Regions from separate parts of the Neisseria chenwenguii genome, predicted to be linked through region 2. Evidence: predicted binding sites of a transcription regulator. Region 2 holds the regulator's gene; the other holds the start of a gene.
The links. The regulator FNR, encoded in region 2, switches genes on or off when oxygen is low (the NO sensors DNR and NnrR bind a similar motif). The targets are predictions, from matches to a motif close to TTGATNNNNATCAA.
Positions count from the first base shown of each region.

Region 1: a site for FNR is predicted at 1,930-1,943, ahead of ccoN (cytochrome-c oxidase, cbb3-type subunit I). Genes of this name have one in related genera too.

Region 1 is NZ_CP022278.1:1,454,359-1,461,780, reverse strand. Features, by position in the region: gene ccoO (cytochrome-c oxidase, cbb3-type subunit II) at 1-219, opposite strand, end outside; gene ccoN (cytochrome-c oxidase, cbb3-type subunit I) at 242-1,675, opposite strand; gene BG910_RS07220 (M61 family metallopeptidase) at 2,000-3,754, shown strand; gene BG910_RS07215 (TIGR01244 family sulfur transferase) at 4,040-4,474, shown strand; gene BG910_RS07210 (ExbD/TolR family protein) at 4,972-5,406, opposite strand; gene BG910_RS07205 (MotA/TolQ/ExbB proton channel family protein) at 5,410-6,069, opposite strand; gene BG910_RS07200 (energy transducer TonB) at 6,135-7,052, opposite strand; gene BG910_RS07195 (RrF2 family transcriptional regulator) at 7,338-7,422, opposite strand, start outside.
Region 2 is NZ_CP022278.1:1,588,360-1,595,781, reverse strand. Features, by position in the region: gene BG910_RS07865 (ESPR-type extended signal peptide-containing protein) at 1-327, opposite strand, end outside; gene BG910_RS12330 (hypothetical protein) at 598-744, opposite strand; gene ubiB (ubiquinone biosynthesis regulatory protein kinase UbiB) at 867-2,378, shown strand; gene BG910_RS07855 (DUF1289 domain-containing protein) at 2,716-2,979, opposite strand; gene hemN (oxygen-independent coproporphyrinogen III oxidase) at 3,046-4,449, opposite strand; gene fnr (fumarate/nitrate reduction transcriptional regulator Fnr) at 4,595-5,329, shown strand; gene BG910_RS07840 (CysB family HTH-type transcriptional regulator) at 5,429-6,379, opposite strand; gene BG910_RS07835 (OmpA family protein) at 6,809-7,422, shown strand, end outside.

The DNA of each region.
Region 1 (7,422 bases), 130 kb from region 2:
AATCATCTGCGAGTGGCAGTTGTAGCAGCCTTCGCGGATGTAGATGTCGCGACCTGCAACACGCAGCGCACTATACGGTTTCACGCCCGGAGCGGGCTGGGTAACGGCTTTGGTAAAAAACAGCGGAACGGCTTCGATCAACAAACCGACACTGACAACCAACAGCGTGAATACAATCAGGAAACCGACTTTTTCTTCAGCTAATTGTTGTAATTTCATTTGGTAGCCTATCTTTCTTATCTTAGTGGTGCTGTGATTGAGAAACCGCAGGAATCTCAGCATTCACCGGTTTGCCACTCATCGCCGTACGGTAAACATTGTATGCCATGATGCACATACCGCTCAGATACAGGATGCCGCCGGTCAGACGGATTGCGTAGTAAGGCATGGTGCGTTTGACAGATTCAACGAAAGAATAAGTCAGCGTGCCGTCGTCGTTCAGACTGCCCCACATCAAACCTTGCAACACGCCCGCGATCCACATCGCAGCGATATAGAGCACGACGCCGATGGTGGCAATCCAGAAATGCGCTTCAACCAATTTGGTGCTGTGCATTTCGTTGCGGCCGAACAGACGCGGAATCATGTAGTAAACCGAACCGATGGTCACAAAACCCACCCAGCCCAATGCGCCGGCGTGAACGTGTGCGACAGTCCAGTCGGTGTAGTGGCTCAAAGCGTTGACGGTTTTAATCGACATCATCGGACCTTCAAAGGTGGACATGCCGTAGAAAGACAGGGAAACGATCAGGAATTTCAGAATCGGGTCGGTACGCAGTTTGTCCCACGCGCCGGAAAGCGTCATGATGCCGTTGATCATACCGCCCCAAGACGGCGCGAACAGAATCAGCGACAACACCATACCCAGTGACTGCGTCCAGTCAGGCAGCGCGGTGTAGTGCAAGTGGTGCGAACCTGCCCACATATAGGTAAAAATCAGCGCCCAGAAGTGAACGACAGACAAACGGTACGAGTAAACCGGACGGCCTGCCTGCTTAGGAACAAAGTAGTACATCATGCCCAAGAAGCCCGCAGTCAGGAAGAAACCCACCGCATTGTGGCCGTACCACCATTGGACCATTGCATCAATTGCCCCCGCATAAACCGAGTAAGATTTCATCAGCCCCGCAGGAATACTGATATTGTTCACGATGTGCAGCAGTGCAACCGCCAGAATAAAGCTGCCGTAAAACCAGTTGGCCACATAGATATGCTTCACTTTACGCTTGGCAACCGTACCGAAGAATACGATGGCGTAGGCAATCCACACCAGCGCGATCAGAATATCAATCGGCCATTCCAGCTCGGCGTATTCTTTGGCTTGGGTGAAACCCATGGGCAGCGTAATGACCGCGGCCACAATCACGGCCTGCCAACCCCAGAATGTAAACGGCACCAGCCAGCCGCCAAACAGGCGGGTATTACAGGTACGCTGCACGACGTAGTAAGATGTGCCGATCAGACCGCAGCCGCCGAACGCAAAAATCACCGCATTGGTATGCAGCGGACGCAGGCGGCCAAAGTGGAACCAGGGGCCTATCTCGGACAAATTAAGGGACGGTGCGAACAATTGGGCGGCAACGATGACACCGACCAACATACCCACAATCCCCCAAACAACGGTCATGATGGCAAACTGGCGCACCACCTTGTAGTTGTAGGTTTGTGTTTCCATGGGAGTCTCCATAAACTATGGGAATGAGGTTTTTCTTATCCGCCGCTGCAACCGCAAGCCGCAGGAATGGCAGAGTTTAAATTTTTCCGAATTTAACATATATGGCAAAACACGCCAAGCAATATTACACTTTTCGACATACCGGAAATACTTTCCCAACGCTTTTAAATTCATTTAAAATCAAAGTATTGCCGGAAACAATAGAACATCTGCTCTTCATTTTCAACTTTCACGTGGCATTTTCACACCGTTTTTTGACCTAAATTAAACCAATCCTATTTATACGCCGAATGTCAATAAATTTTAACAAACAGAGTTATAGATATGCTTAATTATGAAATCACCCCCTCACCGCTTGCCCACCAATGGCACATTACCCTTTCGTTCACCCGGGAAAGCGCCCAAACCCTCGAATTCAGCCTGCCAAACTGGGTTCCCGGCAGCTATTTAATCCGCGATTTCTCGCGCTACATTACCGCCCTTTCCTCCACCTGCAACGACGCGCCCGCAGAATTGGTACAACTCGATAAAAACACCTGGCAAGCCGCCGCCCAAGCCGGCGAATGGCGGATTGACTACACCATTTACGCCTTCGACCTCTCCGTGCGCGGTTCGTTTCTCAACACCGAACGCGGCTTTTTCGATGGCGCCTGCCTGTTTTTAAAAGTCAAAGGCAGCGAACAGCAGCCCCACCGCCTCCGACTCAGCGGCCTGCCCGCACATTGGCGAACCGCCACCGCCATGCCGCAAACCGCGCCCGATGTTTTTCAGACGGCCTCATACGCCGAATTCATCGACCACCCGTTTGAACTCGGCCGCATCGAATTTCTCGACTTCACCGCCGTCGGCATTCCCCATCGCATCGCCCTCAGCGGCTACTACCCCGCATTCGACCGCGCCCGCCTGACTGCCGACATCAAAAAAATCTGCGAAACCGAGCTGGCCATGTTCCTCCCTGCGCCCGCCCCGTTTGCCGAATATCTCTTCATGCTCCACGTCGGCGACGACCTTTACGGCGGCCTCGAACACACAGCCTCCACCGCCCTCCTCGCCGACCGCCACAGCCTGCCATCTGAAAACATGCAGGAAGCAGACGATGCCTACACCCAACTGCTCGGCCTGTTCAGCCACGAATACTTCCACGCGTGGAACGTCAAATCCATCAAACCCGCCGCGTTCGCCCCCTACGACCTCGACCGCGAAAACTACACCGAACAACTCTGGGCATTCGAAGGCATCACCTCCTACTACGACGACCTCTTCCTTGCCCGCAGCCGCACCATCAGCCCCGAAGCCTACCTCAAACTGCTCGCCCAAACCCTCACCCGCGTGCAGCGCGGCAAAGGCCGTCTGAAACAGACCCTCGCCCAATCCAGCCTCACCGCGTGGAACAAATTCTACAAACAAGACGAAAACAGCCCCAACGCCATCGTCAGCTACTACCAAAAAGGCGCGCTCGCCGCCCTCTGCCTCGACCTCCTCATCCGCCAAAAAAGCAACGGCCGCCACAGCCTCGACACCGTCATGCAGCAGCACTACCGCGACTGGCTTGCTACCCGCCGAGGCATCCCCGAACAACAATGGCAGGTACGCTGTCAAGCCATTACCGGATTGGATTTAAACGACTTTTTTCAGACGGCCTTATACAGCACACGCGACCTCCCGCTCGCCGAAACCCTCGCCACCGCAGGCGTCCGCCTCACATGGCACGCCCTGCCCCGCAGCCACAACGGCGGTCTGACCAACGATGAAACCGCCGTCCAACCCGCCACCGACCTCGGCGCCCGTTTCAAACAAAACCCCAACCACGCCCTACTGACCCACGTTTTCAACGGCGGCAGCGCCGAAAACGCCGGCCTCAGCCCGCAAGACAAAATCATCGCCGTCAACGGATACGCCTGCACCGACCTCGCCGCCCAGTTCGGCCGTCTGAAAAACGGCGAACGCGCCCAAATCCACTTCTTCCGCAGCGGCGTCTTGCTCAACACCGTCATCACCGCCCAAACCGCCGAAGCCGACACCGCGCTGCTGGAAATTACCGGCCGCGATTTATTGGAACGCTGGCTGTTCGGTGAATGAAGATTTGAAAGGTTTTCAGACGGCATTCCGAAATTTGCACAGCAAAAAACGATTGAGGCCGTCTGAAATATTTGAAAACCCGCCGCTTGTCTGAAGGGCAAGAAAACAAACCGCTTGAAAAATTTCCAGACGCTTGGATTTTGACCTGCACTCAAACGGTGGGTTTACATCCACCCTACCCCTCTCCCATGAGAGAGAAGGGACAGATTGCAAAATCTTTAAACATTCAGACGGCATTCCACCCCTAAAGGCCGTCTGAAACCACCCCACCCGAAAGGAAAAAACATGACCATCTTAAAACTCGCAGAAAACCTCTACATCGCCCCGCAACTGACCGCCGCCGATGCCGCGCAGGCCGCCGCACTCGGGGTTCAAGCCGTGATTTGCAACCGTCCCGACGGCGAAGAGCCGGACCAGCCCGCCGCCGCGGAAGTCAAACAATGGCTGGCGGATGCGGGCATCGGCCAATTTGCCCACCAGCCCGTTACCGCACCCGCCGCCGGCACCGCCGATGCCGCCGCGTTCCAAAACCTGTTTGCGCAGTCAGACAAACCCGTTTTGGCCTACTGCCGCACCGGCACGCGCAGCGTGCTGCTGTGGGCGCTTTATCAGGTGCAAAACGGCATGAGTGTCGCCGAAGCCAAAACCGCCGCCGCCCGGGCAGACGTGGATTTGACGAATTTCGAAGCGAAATTGCAGGCGGCAAAAGAGGCCGTCTGAAAACCTTCAGCGGTGCAGGCCGGGCTTCAGCCCAGCTTGTTGAGCTGCCTTGCCGGGCTGAAGCCCGGCCTACAACTGCTGTAAAAACGGATGATTTTCGACGCCAAATTTTGAAGTTACTACAATCTGTCTCCTTTCCTGCGCCTTGTGCGGGGGAGGGTTAGGGAGAGGGTGGTGCTTCGCAGAAGCACGTCCTGCGAGACTTTCGGAAAAATTTACCTTTTCAGGAGAAAAACCGCCCCACCCCGGCCCTCCTCCCCTTCGAGGGCAAGCGTTACGGCGGGAGGGGGAGCAGATTGCAGAAACCCAACCATTGCCGATTTTGAATCCGGCCGAAGCTGAAAATGCCGGGAATATCAGCGTTTCAAGATTTCAGACGTCCTTTAAGTGGACGTTTCAGCTTTTTATAAATTTCTCTGCCTGAATCCCGCAAAAAACCAAAACAGGCCGTCTGAAAAACTTTCAGACGGCCTGTTATCTATAATACCGAAATCCGTTTACTGCGCTTTAGTCTCGGTAACAAATCCGATTTTACTGATACCCGCTTCGCGCGCGGCACCGAGGGCCTTGTTGACGTAGTCGTATTCGACCGCTTTGTCGGCGCTGACGGCGACAATCACGTTTTCATCTTTTGCCTGCGCCTCTTTCAGCTTGGCGGTAACATCTTCGATGCTGAGTTTGGTAACGGAATCCGCGCCGATGTAATACGCGCCGCCGGCATCAATCGTCAGCCGCAGAGGATCGGTCGGCTGCTTGTCTTTTTTCGCCGCCTGCTCCGAAGTGGTCGGCAGTTCCAGCGGAATCGAGTGCGTCAACACGGGCATGGTAATCATGAAAACAATCAGCAACACCAGCATCACATCAACCAGCGGCGTTACATTGATGTCGGACATCGGCGCATCGTCGCCGTTATTCATCGAGCCGAAAGCCATGGTTTAATCCTTTTGGTTCAACAGACGCACATGCAGGTCATGGGCGAAAGCATCCATATCCTGCGACAGGGATTTGTTGCCGCGCGTCAGGAAGTTGTAGGCCAACACGGCGGGAATGGCAACAAACAGGCCGGCGGCGGTGGCCACCAGTGCTTCCCCGATCGGGCCGGCAACGGCAGCGATGCTCATCTGGCCGCTTTGGCTGATGTTGATCAGCGCATGGTAAATCCCCCAAACCGTGCCGAAGAGGCCGATAAACGGCGCCGTTGCACCGATGGAGGCCAGCGCGGCCATGCCGCCGTCAAACTGGCGCATGATCTGGCTCATGCTGTTGCGGATCTGGATGACCAAATATTCATTGAGCGGCAGCGCGGTCGCCAATGTTTTGTCGCTGCTTTGACGGTAGCCCTGATACGCGCGAACGGATTCGGCGGTCAGCTGCCCCATTGGTGATTCGTTTGAACCGAGTTTCTGAGCGGCTTCTTTCAGGGTAAACGCGCCCAAAACGGTTTTCTTCGCCTCGGCATTGCCCTGCTTGACTTTGCGCAGGCGGACGAAACGCAAAACGATAATGCTCCAAGTAGTGATGCTCATCGCAACCAACATCAAAAATACGGCAATCAGAACAAAATCGCCTGATTGGAATACCAATGATAAGTTCATAGTTTTTTTCCAAAAAACAAAATAAAACAAAAAATAAAATCTTAGTTCCGGAGGTTCCAGACAACCTAATTCAGCGTAAAATTAACCCTGCCTTTATAAACCAGCCATTTCCCGTTATTCGCATAGCTGCCCTGCTGGGCCGCTTTGCGTGCCGCACGGTCCAATGCCGCCGAACCGCTGCTCTTCACAATCTTGACGCTTTCGACACGACCGCTCGGATTAACCAAAACATCCATCACAACCGTACCCTCTTCACCGTTTTCAATGGCCGAATCCGGATAAGGCGGCGTTGCCAGCGTACCACCGGCACGGATGGGATTGCTTCGGCTGCCGCCGGCACCGCTGCCGCCTCCCTCACCTCCCGAGCCCTCACCGCGATCGCCTTTTCGGCCTCCGCTGCCTTTTCCTTCTCCTTCACCACGGCCGCCGCCTTCGCCTTTTGTTCCCCCTCCTTTTGCACCTTCCTTCTCACCGTTTCCGCTACGACCCACTGCTTCCCATTTACCTTTTTCAGCATCGGAGCCAACTGCTTTCGGTTCGGCTTTGGGCGCCGGAGCCGGTTCTGCTTTCGGAGCCGGTTCAGGCTTGGGCTCGGGTATCGGTTCCGTTTTTGACGGTTCGGCCGGTTTGGGTTTCGGTTTTTCGACCGGTTTTTCCTTCGGCTGCTGAATGTCCGCATCCGCCTTTTTGGTTACTACGGGCTTGATGACGGTTTTTTCCGGTACGGCCGGCTTGGGTTTCGATTTGGGTTTGGGCAGCTCGGCTTTCGGCTTGGGCGGCTCGGGAGCCGGTTCGGCAGGTGCGCCCGCACCTTCGGGGGCACCGTCTCCTCCGCCCAAACTGCCCAAATCGACAACTTCGAAAGAGGCGGTTTCAACTGCTAAAGGCGGCGTACGCGCGTGCCAAAGCAGCGCCATCAATCCGACGTGGAGAAAAGTAACTGCGGCAATGACCGCAGGGCTCAAAATGCGTTGATTCTTCATAGTGGCGTCATGTTAATAGCAACTATTCCTGTTTGCAAACTATTTCTTATAAACGGCAGGTAAAGTTTACAAACGGTTGCCGTCGGAATATTTTTATTTCAAGTCAACGGAGAATAATATGACGTAACTTGGCGTTTCATGATGCAAGCCCGGACGGTTTGCCAAATACGAAAAGGCCACCTGGAGCTGCTCTTTTCCCCCATAAATAAAGTTCAGACGCCCTGCTTTTCCATTCAGGCCGTCTGAAGAATTAAATAATTTTAAAATTTTAAGCAGCAGAAAGATTCATGCTGTTGCCGGAATTTCTTTCTGAAAATAAAGCAGATCGTAAGTCGGTTTGTTGATCAAATCGGCCAGCGTAAAGCCGTCG
Region 2 (7,422 bases):
TACCGACTTCCCTGTTTTACCATCATATACACCCGCTGCTGACGCCCTTTCACCGCACACAACGTTTTTACTCCCCGTATCGAAGAAACACTGCAAATCGCCTGTTGTCTGCGCATCAGTTCCCGTTACAGCCATTACCTGCCCAGTTGCCAACAGAAAAACCGACATCAACATGGTATAAGCAAAGCGGACGCGTTTCGGTGTAACAGCAGGACTGCCGACCGAGCACTCACTCTGCGCGCTCTTGCCTTTGGCGGTTTCGATTTCGGATACGGCTACCCATGCTCCCAGTGAGTCGTTCCAGATTGTGCGGTAACTTTTATTCATGATGTTTCCTATAAGTATTGGTTCAAGTGCCGTTTATCGGTTTTTCCGACCGACTGACGAAAATTGTCAAGATTGTGCAAACTCCGTCAGCATTGAATATTTTGATGGAGATAGTTTCTTTAGTTTTTGATTTTTTTCTTTTATCTTAAAAATCTACCGTTTATCATCAATCGAACGGCAAATTTCTGCGTTTCCGTAATGCGTTTTTTGTATTGCTAAATATCAATAAGCATGTGGAATGCCATTTTTTGGAATTTTGTAAATTTATTTTCAACAAATTGTTTTTAATGATTTTTTAAATAATTTCCCGCTGTCGTTTTGCATCAGGCCGTCTGAAAGTTTTTCAGGATGCTGCCCCGCTAAACCACCGCTGCATTTGGCAGGATCGGATGGATTGAGTGTTGCCGGCAAGCGCATGGATTTTTATCGGATGTGCAAACGCCAAAGGCCGTCTGAAAACATTTCAGACGGCCTTTGTTTCGGCAAACCGCGGCCATGCTTTATAATTCCCCACTTTCCCGCGCAACCGGATTTCCGCTATGAAATGGCTCAAACGCATCAAAACCATCGCCCGCACGCTGTATCTCTACGCCCTTGCCGACCTTTTGGCCGGCCGTATCCGCCAAAACTGGCTGCGCAGTCTGGTGTCCAAGCTGCCGAAATTGGCGCAATACGCGGACGAGCCGCTGCCTGTGCGCCTGCGTTTGGCGCTGGAAAATCTGGGGCCGATTTTTGTGAAGTTCGGGCAGGTGTTATCGACCCGCCCTGATTTGATTCCGCATGATTACGCGGTGGAACTGGCGAAGCTGCAAGACAAGGTACCGCCGTTTGACGCGGCGCTGTCGAAACGCCAAATCGAGGCGGCGCTGGGGCAACCGGTGGAAACGCTGTATGCGGAATTTGAAACCGAACCCGTCGCCAGCGCATCGATTGCGCAGGTGCACAAAGCGCGGCTGCATACGGGCGAGGCGGTGGCGGTGAAGGTGTTGCGGCCGAATCTGGTGCCGGTTATCGAGCAGGATTTGGCGCTGATGCGGCTGGGTGCATATTGGGTGGAAAAGCTGTTTTCAGACGGCAAACGCCTGAAGCCGCGCGAGGTGGTGGCGGAATTCGACAAATATCTGCACGACGAACTGGATTTGATGCGCGAAGCAGCAAACGCCAGCCAGCTTTACCGCAATTTCCAAAACAGCACGATGCTGGTTGTGCCCAAAGTGTTTTACGATTATTGCAGCCGCGACGTTCTGACGATCGAATGGATGGACGGCACGCCCGTTTCCGACATTGCCACGCTGAAGGCGAAAAATACCGACCTGAAAAAACTTTCGGAATACGGCGTAGAGATTTTCTTTACCCAAGTGTTCCGCGACGGCTTTTTCCACGCGGATATGCACCCGGGCAATATTCTGGTGGCCGACGACAACCGCTACATCGCGCTGGATTTCGGCATCGTCGGCACACTCACCGACTACGACAAGCGCTATCTGGCGATTAATTTCCTCGCTTTTTTCAACCGCGACTACCACCGCGTCGCCACCGCCCACATCGAATCGGGCTGGGTGCCCGCCGACACGCGCGCGGAAGAGTTGGAAGCCGCCGTGCGCAGCGTGTGCGAACCGGTGTTCAACAAACCGATTTCGCAGATTTCGTTCGGCATCGTGTTGGTACGGTTGTTTGAAGTCAGCCGCCGCTTCAATGTCGAAATCCAGCCGCAGCTCGTGTTGCTGCAAAAAACCCTGCTCAACATCGAAGGCTTGGGCCGCCGGCTCGACCCCGATTTGGATTTATGGGCAACCGCCAAACCGTTTCTCACCAAATGGATGAACCAGCAAATCGGCCCCAAAGCCTTTTTCAACAGCCTGAAAAACGAAGCCCCCGACTGGGCGCAAATCCTCCCCGCCCTGCCGCGCAAACTCAATGCGCTGGTGGACGAAAACCGCCGGCAGGAAATGCGCGACGCCTATATCCATCTGGTCAAAATCCAGCAGCGCCAAAGCCTCTGGCTCGCCGTGATTGCCGTGGCGCTGGTGTTGATTTTGCTGTTTAAATAGGCCGTCTGAAAATTTTACTACCGCTGTCCCCCCTCCTCCGGAGAAAGTCGGTTTACGGAACCCGGCCTGCAGCGCCGACCGATGTAGGCCGGATATTTACATCCGACATTTTCAGACGGCTTTATTCTCCCACAGAAGTTTTGCCCTTTTGTCGGATTCAAGAATCCGACCTACGGCGCTGCGAAGGCCAGGCGGCAAAAATCAAACCGGTTTCGCTGGAAAAAATGGCCACGCGCTATGCAAAAGGCGGGTTGGAACAGATTGTGAAGTAAGGTTTTTTTGAATAGAAAGAGGCCGTCTGAAAATTTTCAGACGGCCTTTGTCGTGTCTGCGTGTTTTAGAAATCAAACCCGATCTGCCCGCTTTTTTCCGTTGCGTTGCCTGTATCCGAAAAATGCTCGAGTCCCCATTGTTTGTTGCGGATTTTGCTGCGGCGCACGGCTAAAAGGCGCATGACTTGGTGCTTTTGGCCGTCGGTCATCTGTTGCCAGTAAAGCCGCTCTTCGCGGCTGCGCAGGCAGCCTTTGCAATAACCTTTGCTGTTGGCTTCGCAGACGCCGATGCAGGGGCTGGGGATGGCAAAGAGGTCGGGTTGGTCCATGACGGGGAGAAGTGCGGAAGGCCGTCTGAAAAATATTTGTCTATTTTCAGACGGCCTGTGTTGCGTTTAGACGGTTTGCGAGTATTTTGCTTTGGTTTCTTTGTGGCGCAGGTGGTAGTCGAACACCATGGCGATGTTGCGGATGAGGAAGCGGCCTTTTGGGGTAACGGTCAGGCTGTTAGGGGCTAGGCGAACCAGTCCTAATTCCTGTAAGCCCTGCAAGTCGGCCAGTTCGGCTTTGAAATATTCGGGGAACGAGAGGTGGAAGGTCTGTTCGTAAGTGGCAAAGTTGAGGGCGAAGCGGCACATGAGGTCTTGGATGATGCCGCGGCGCAGGATGTCGTCCTGGTTGAGTTGGTAGCCGCGCATGGCGGGGAGATGGCCGGCGTCGATGGCGGCGTAGTAGGCGTCGATGTCGCGTTCGTTTTGAACGTAGGTGCTGCCGATTTTGCCGATGCTGGAAACGCCGATAGCGACCAAGTCACAGTCGGCGTAGGTGGAATAGCCTTGGAAATTGCGTTGCAGCCGGCCTTCGCGCAGGGCGACGGAGAGTTCGTCGTCGGGTTTGGCGAAGTGGTCCATGCCGATGAAGACGTAGCCGCGTTGGGTCAGGGTTTGGACGCAGTATTGCAGCATGTCGAGTTTTTCTTCGCTGTCAGGCACGGCATCGGTGTCGATGCGGCGCTGGGGTTTGAAAATATGCGGCAGATGGGCGTAGTGGTAGAGGGCGAGGCGGTCGGGGGTGAGGCCTAATACGGTGTCGATGGTGGTATGGATGCTGTCGATGGTTTGGTGCGGCAGGCCGTAAATCAAATCGACGCTGACGGATTTGAAACCGGCGTCGCGGGCGGCGTCGATGACTTCTTTGGTTTCTTCGTAAGACTGGATGCGGTTGACGGCTTCCTGTACTTTGGGGTCGAAATCCTGAATACCGACGCTCATGCGGTTGAAGCCGAGTCGGGCAAGGTGTAACACGGTTTCGCGGCTGACTTTGCGCGGGTCGATTTCGATGGAGTATTCGCCGTCGGGAAGGGGTTGGAAATGTTGGCGGATCATTTCAAACACGCGTTCGAGCTGTCCGTCGCTGAGGAAGGTGGGCGTGCCGCCGCCGAAGTGGAGTTGGGCAAGCGGATGGCGGCCTTTAAGGTACGGGGCGAGCAGCGCCATTTCGCGTTCGAGATATTCGAGATAGGCGTCAGCGCGGGATTTGTCTTTGGTGATGATTTTGTTGCAGCCGCAGTAGTAGCAGATGGTGTTGCAGAAGGGGATATGGATATAAAGCGAAAGGGGCTTGTTTAAAGCCCCTGTGCGCTGCTCTAAGGCGCGGATGTATTCGGCTTCTTTGAAACCTTCGTGAAAGCGGTCGGCGGTCGGGTAGGAGGTGTAGCGCGGGCCGCTGGCGGGCAGTTTGGCAATTAATTCGCGGTCGAATTCTGGCAATTCGTTGTTTTTAATTGGGATAATTTTCATATTCGACAGGAGTTTATGTATAAGTTAATGAATTAGTAAAATTTTGGATAGTTTGTTAGAATGCCACGCTATGATAATCTTATTTTGACCTGAGTCAATAATTTATCAGTCCGATCACAAGAAGTTTTTACAATAAAGGTGTTTTATGGCTGCGCACAATGATTCACATCCGATGAAAACTTTATGCTCCACCTGTTCTTTGCGTGAGCTTTGTTTGCCCGTGGGGCTTGTGCCGGACGAATTTACCCAATTAGATGCCGTTATCCGCCAGAGCCGCCGTCTGAAAAAGGGCGAATACCTGTTTCGCGCGGGCGAGCCGTTTACTTCGCTTTTTGCCATCCGCGCCGGTTTCTTCAAAACCACCGTCGCCAGCCAAGACGGACGGGATCAGGTAACCGGCTTTTTTATGTCGGGTGAGCTCATCGGTATGGACGGTATCTGCGCCCATGTTCACAGCTGCGACGCGGTCGCGCTGGAAGACAGCGAAGTGTGCGAACTGCCGTTTGCGCACATGGAAGAATTGGGACAGAACATCCCCAGCCTGCAAACCCACTTTTTCCGCCTGATGAGCCGCGAAATCGTGCGCGATCAGGGCGTGATGCTGCTGCTCGGCAATATGCGCGCTGAAGAACGTTTGGCAGCCTTCCTGCTGAATCTGTCCAACCGCCTGTATGCGCGCGGTTTTGCCGCCAACGATTTCATCTTGCGGATGTCCCGCGAGGAAATCGGCAGTTATTTGGGGTTGAAACTGGAAACGGTCAGCCGTACATTGTCGAAATTTCATCACGACGGATTGATTCAGGTGGAGCACAAACACATCAAACTCTTGGATACGCAGGCTTTGAAAAAAATGGTATCGGGTTGTGCACACGCGATGTAAGCCCAACCTAAATATTGATAAATGAAAAAGGCCGTCTGAAAACTTCAACTGCGCTCAGCAATCGAATTTTCAGACGGCCATTATTTATATCCCTAAAAACTAAATCGAGAAATCTTCGACAATCGGCATATAAAGAATGCGGTCAACCGCTTCCCGCGTCAGCTTGGGCGAGAACATCTCAATAAAATCATAAGTGTAGCCGCGCAGATAAGTATCGGCGCGTACCGCAATCCAAACCGGTGACGGTTCAAACAGATGGGCAACATCGACGGCCTGCAAGTCTTTGTCGGTTTCGGCGTTATAGGCCGTTTTTGCCATCAAACCCGCGCCCAGTCCCAATCGGACATAAGTTTTCAACACATCGGTATCGGCTGCGGCCAACACAATTTCGGGGTGATCCAGCCCGGCTTTCTCAAACGCCCGAGCAACGCTGCTGCCGGCCTGAAACGCGGATTCGTAAGTCAGCAGCGGAAACGACGCCAAATCCTCAATACTCAAAGGATTGCGGCATTCCAGCAGCAGATGGCTGTCGGGTACAAAAACTGCATAATTCCATTGGTGACAATCTAGTTTGCGCAATTCCGGCTGCTCGTCAAGTTTTTCCGTCACAATGGCAATATCCGCCTCGCCGTTTCCGACCATTTGCGCAATATCCGCAGAGCTACCCTGTTTGACTGTCAGTCTGACTTTCGGATAACGCTTGACAAAATCCGCTACAATATGCGGCAGAACATAACGGGCTTGGGTGTGCGTGGTCGCAATGGTCAGCGAACCGCTGTCGTAATCGGTAAATTCGCTGCCTATGTTCTTGATATTTTGGACATCCCGCAGAATCCGCTCGGAAATTTCCAAGACTGCCATGCCCGGCTGCGAGACCGAAACCACGCGCTTGCCGCTGCGGATGAAAATCTGAATGCCCAGCTCTTCTTCCAACAGCCGGATTTGCTTGGAAATGCCCGGTTGCGAGGTAAACAGCGCATCGGCTGCTTCGGAAACATTCAGATTGTGTCGGTAAACTTCAAGGGCGTAGCGGAGTTGTTGCAGTTTCATATCGGCTTGGTTGTGGGTTTTGTACGACAAACAGCGCGTAATTTAGCATATTTTGCCCGAGCCTGCCCGATGCAGTTTAACAGGATAAGTAGCTGTTTGTTTTTTATTAAAGTATCCGAATGCAATATATAAAAATGGAATGCAATGGAAAATTTATGTTGTTTTCCCGCAACTTTTAAGTGCTTAGAATAGAATTTTCCGCCTAAATGAATGACACACCGTTGGTTTTTCGGCATGATTGCCCGCAGGAGGCAAGCAGTTTCGCTATAAATCGGCAGTTTGAGTATTGACAGCCTGCACTTTGCTTCTTTATAGTGCAACCTGAAATATCCGATTGACCGCCGTTTTTTATGCTGCGGTTTGTATATTGGTGAACTTGTAGCGGTTGCTTCCGTATCCGTTGCATAACAATCTTGATGAGGGAATAAAATGACCAAACAGCTGAAATTAAGCGCATTGTTCGTTGCTATGGTTGCTTCGGGCACCGCAATGGCAAGTGAAGCGCATACCAAACACGGCTACACCGTAAGCAGCCAGTCTCAAGAAGTCGTACGCAACAGCTACGGCGAGTGTTGGAAAAATACTTACTTCGATAAAGCCACTCAAGGCCGCATCGAGTGCGGTGATGCACAAGAAGTCCGTCAGGATCCCGAATACGTTGACGAAACTGTTTCTCTGTCTGCCAAAGCTCTGTTCGGTTTCGACAAAGACATCCTGCGTCCTGAGGCTCAAGAAAACCTGAACACTCTGGCTCAACGCCTGAGCAATGAAAACGTACAAACCGTACGCGTTGAAGGTCATACCGACTTTATGGGTTCCGAGCAATACAACCAAGCGTTGTCTGAGCGTCGTGCCAACGTAGTGGCTAACTACTTGGTAGGTCAAGGTGTTGCTTCAAGCAAAATTTCCGCTGCCGGCTTGGGTGAGTCTCAAGCGCAGATGACTGCCACTTGTGAAGCAGAAGTTGCTCAAATGGGCAAAAAAGTTTCCAAAGCCAAACGTCGCGCTGCGCTTATCGCCTGTATCGAGCCTGATCGTCGCGT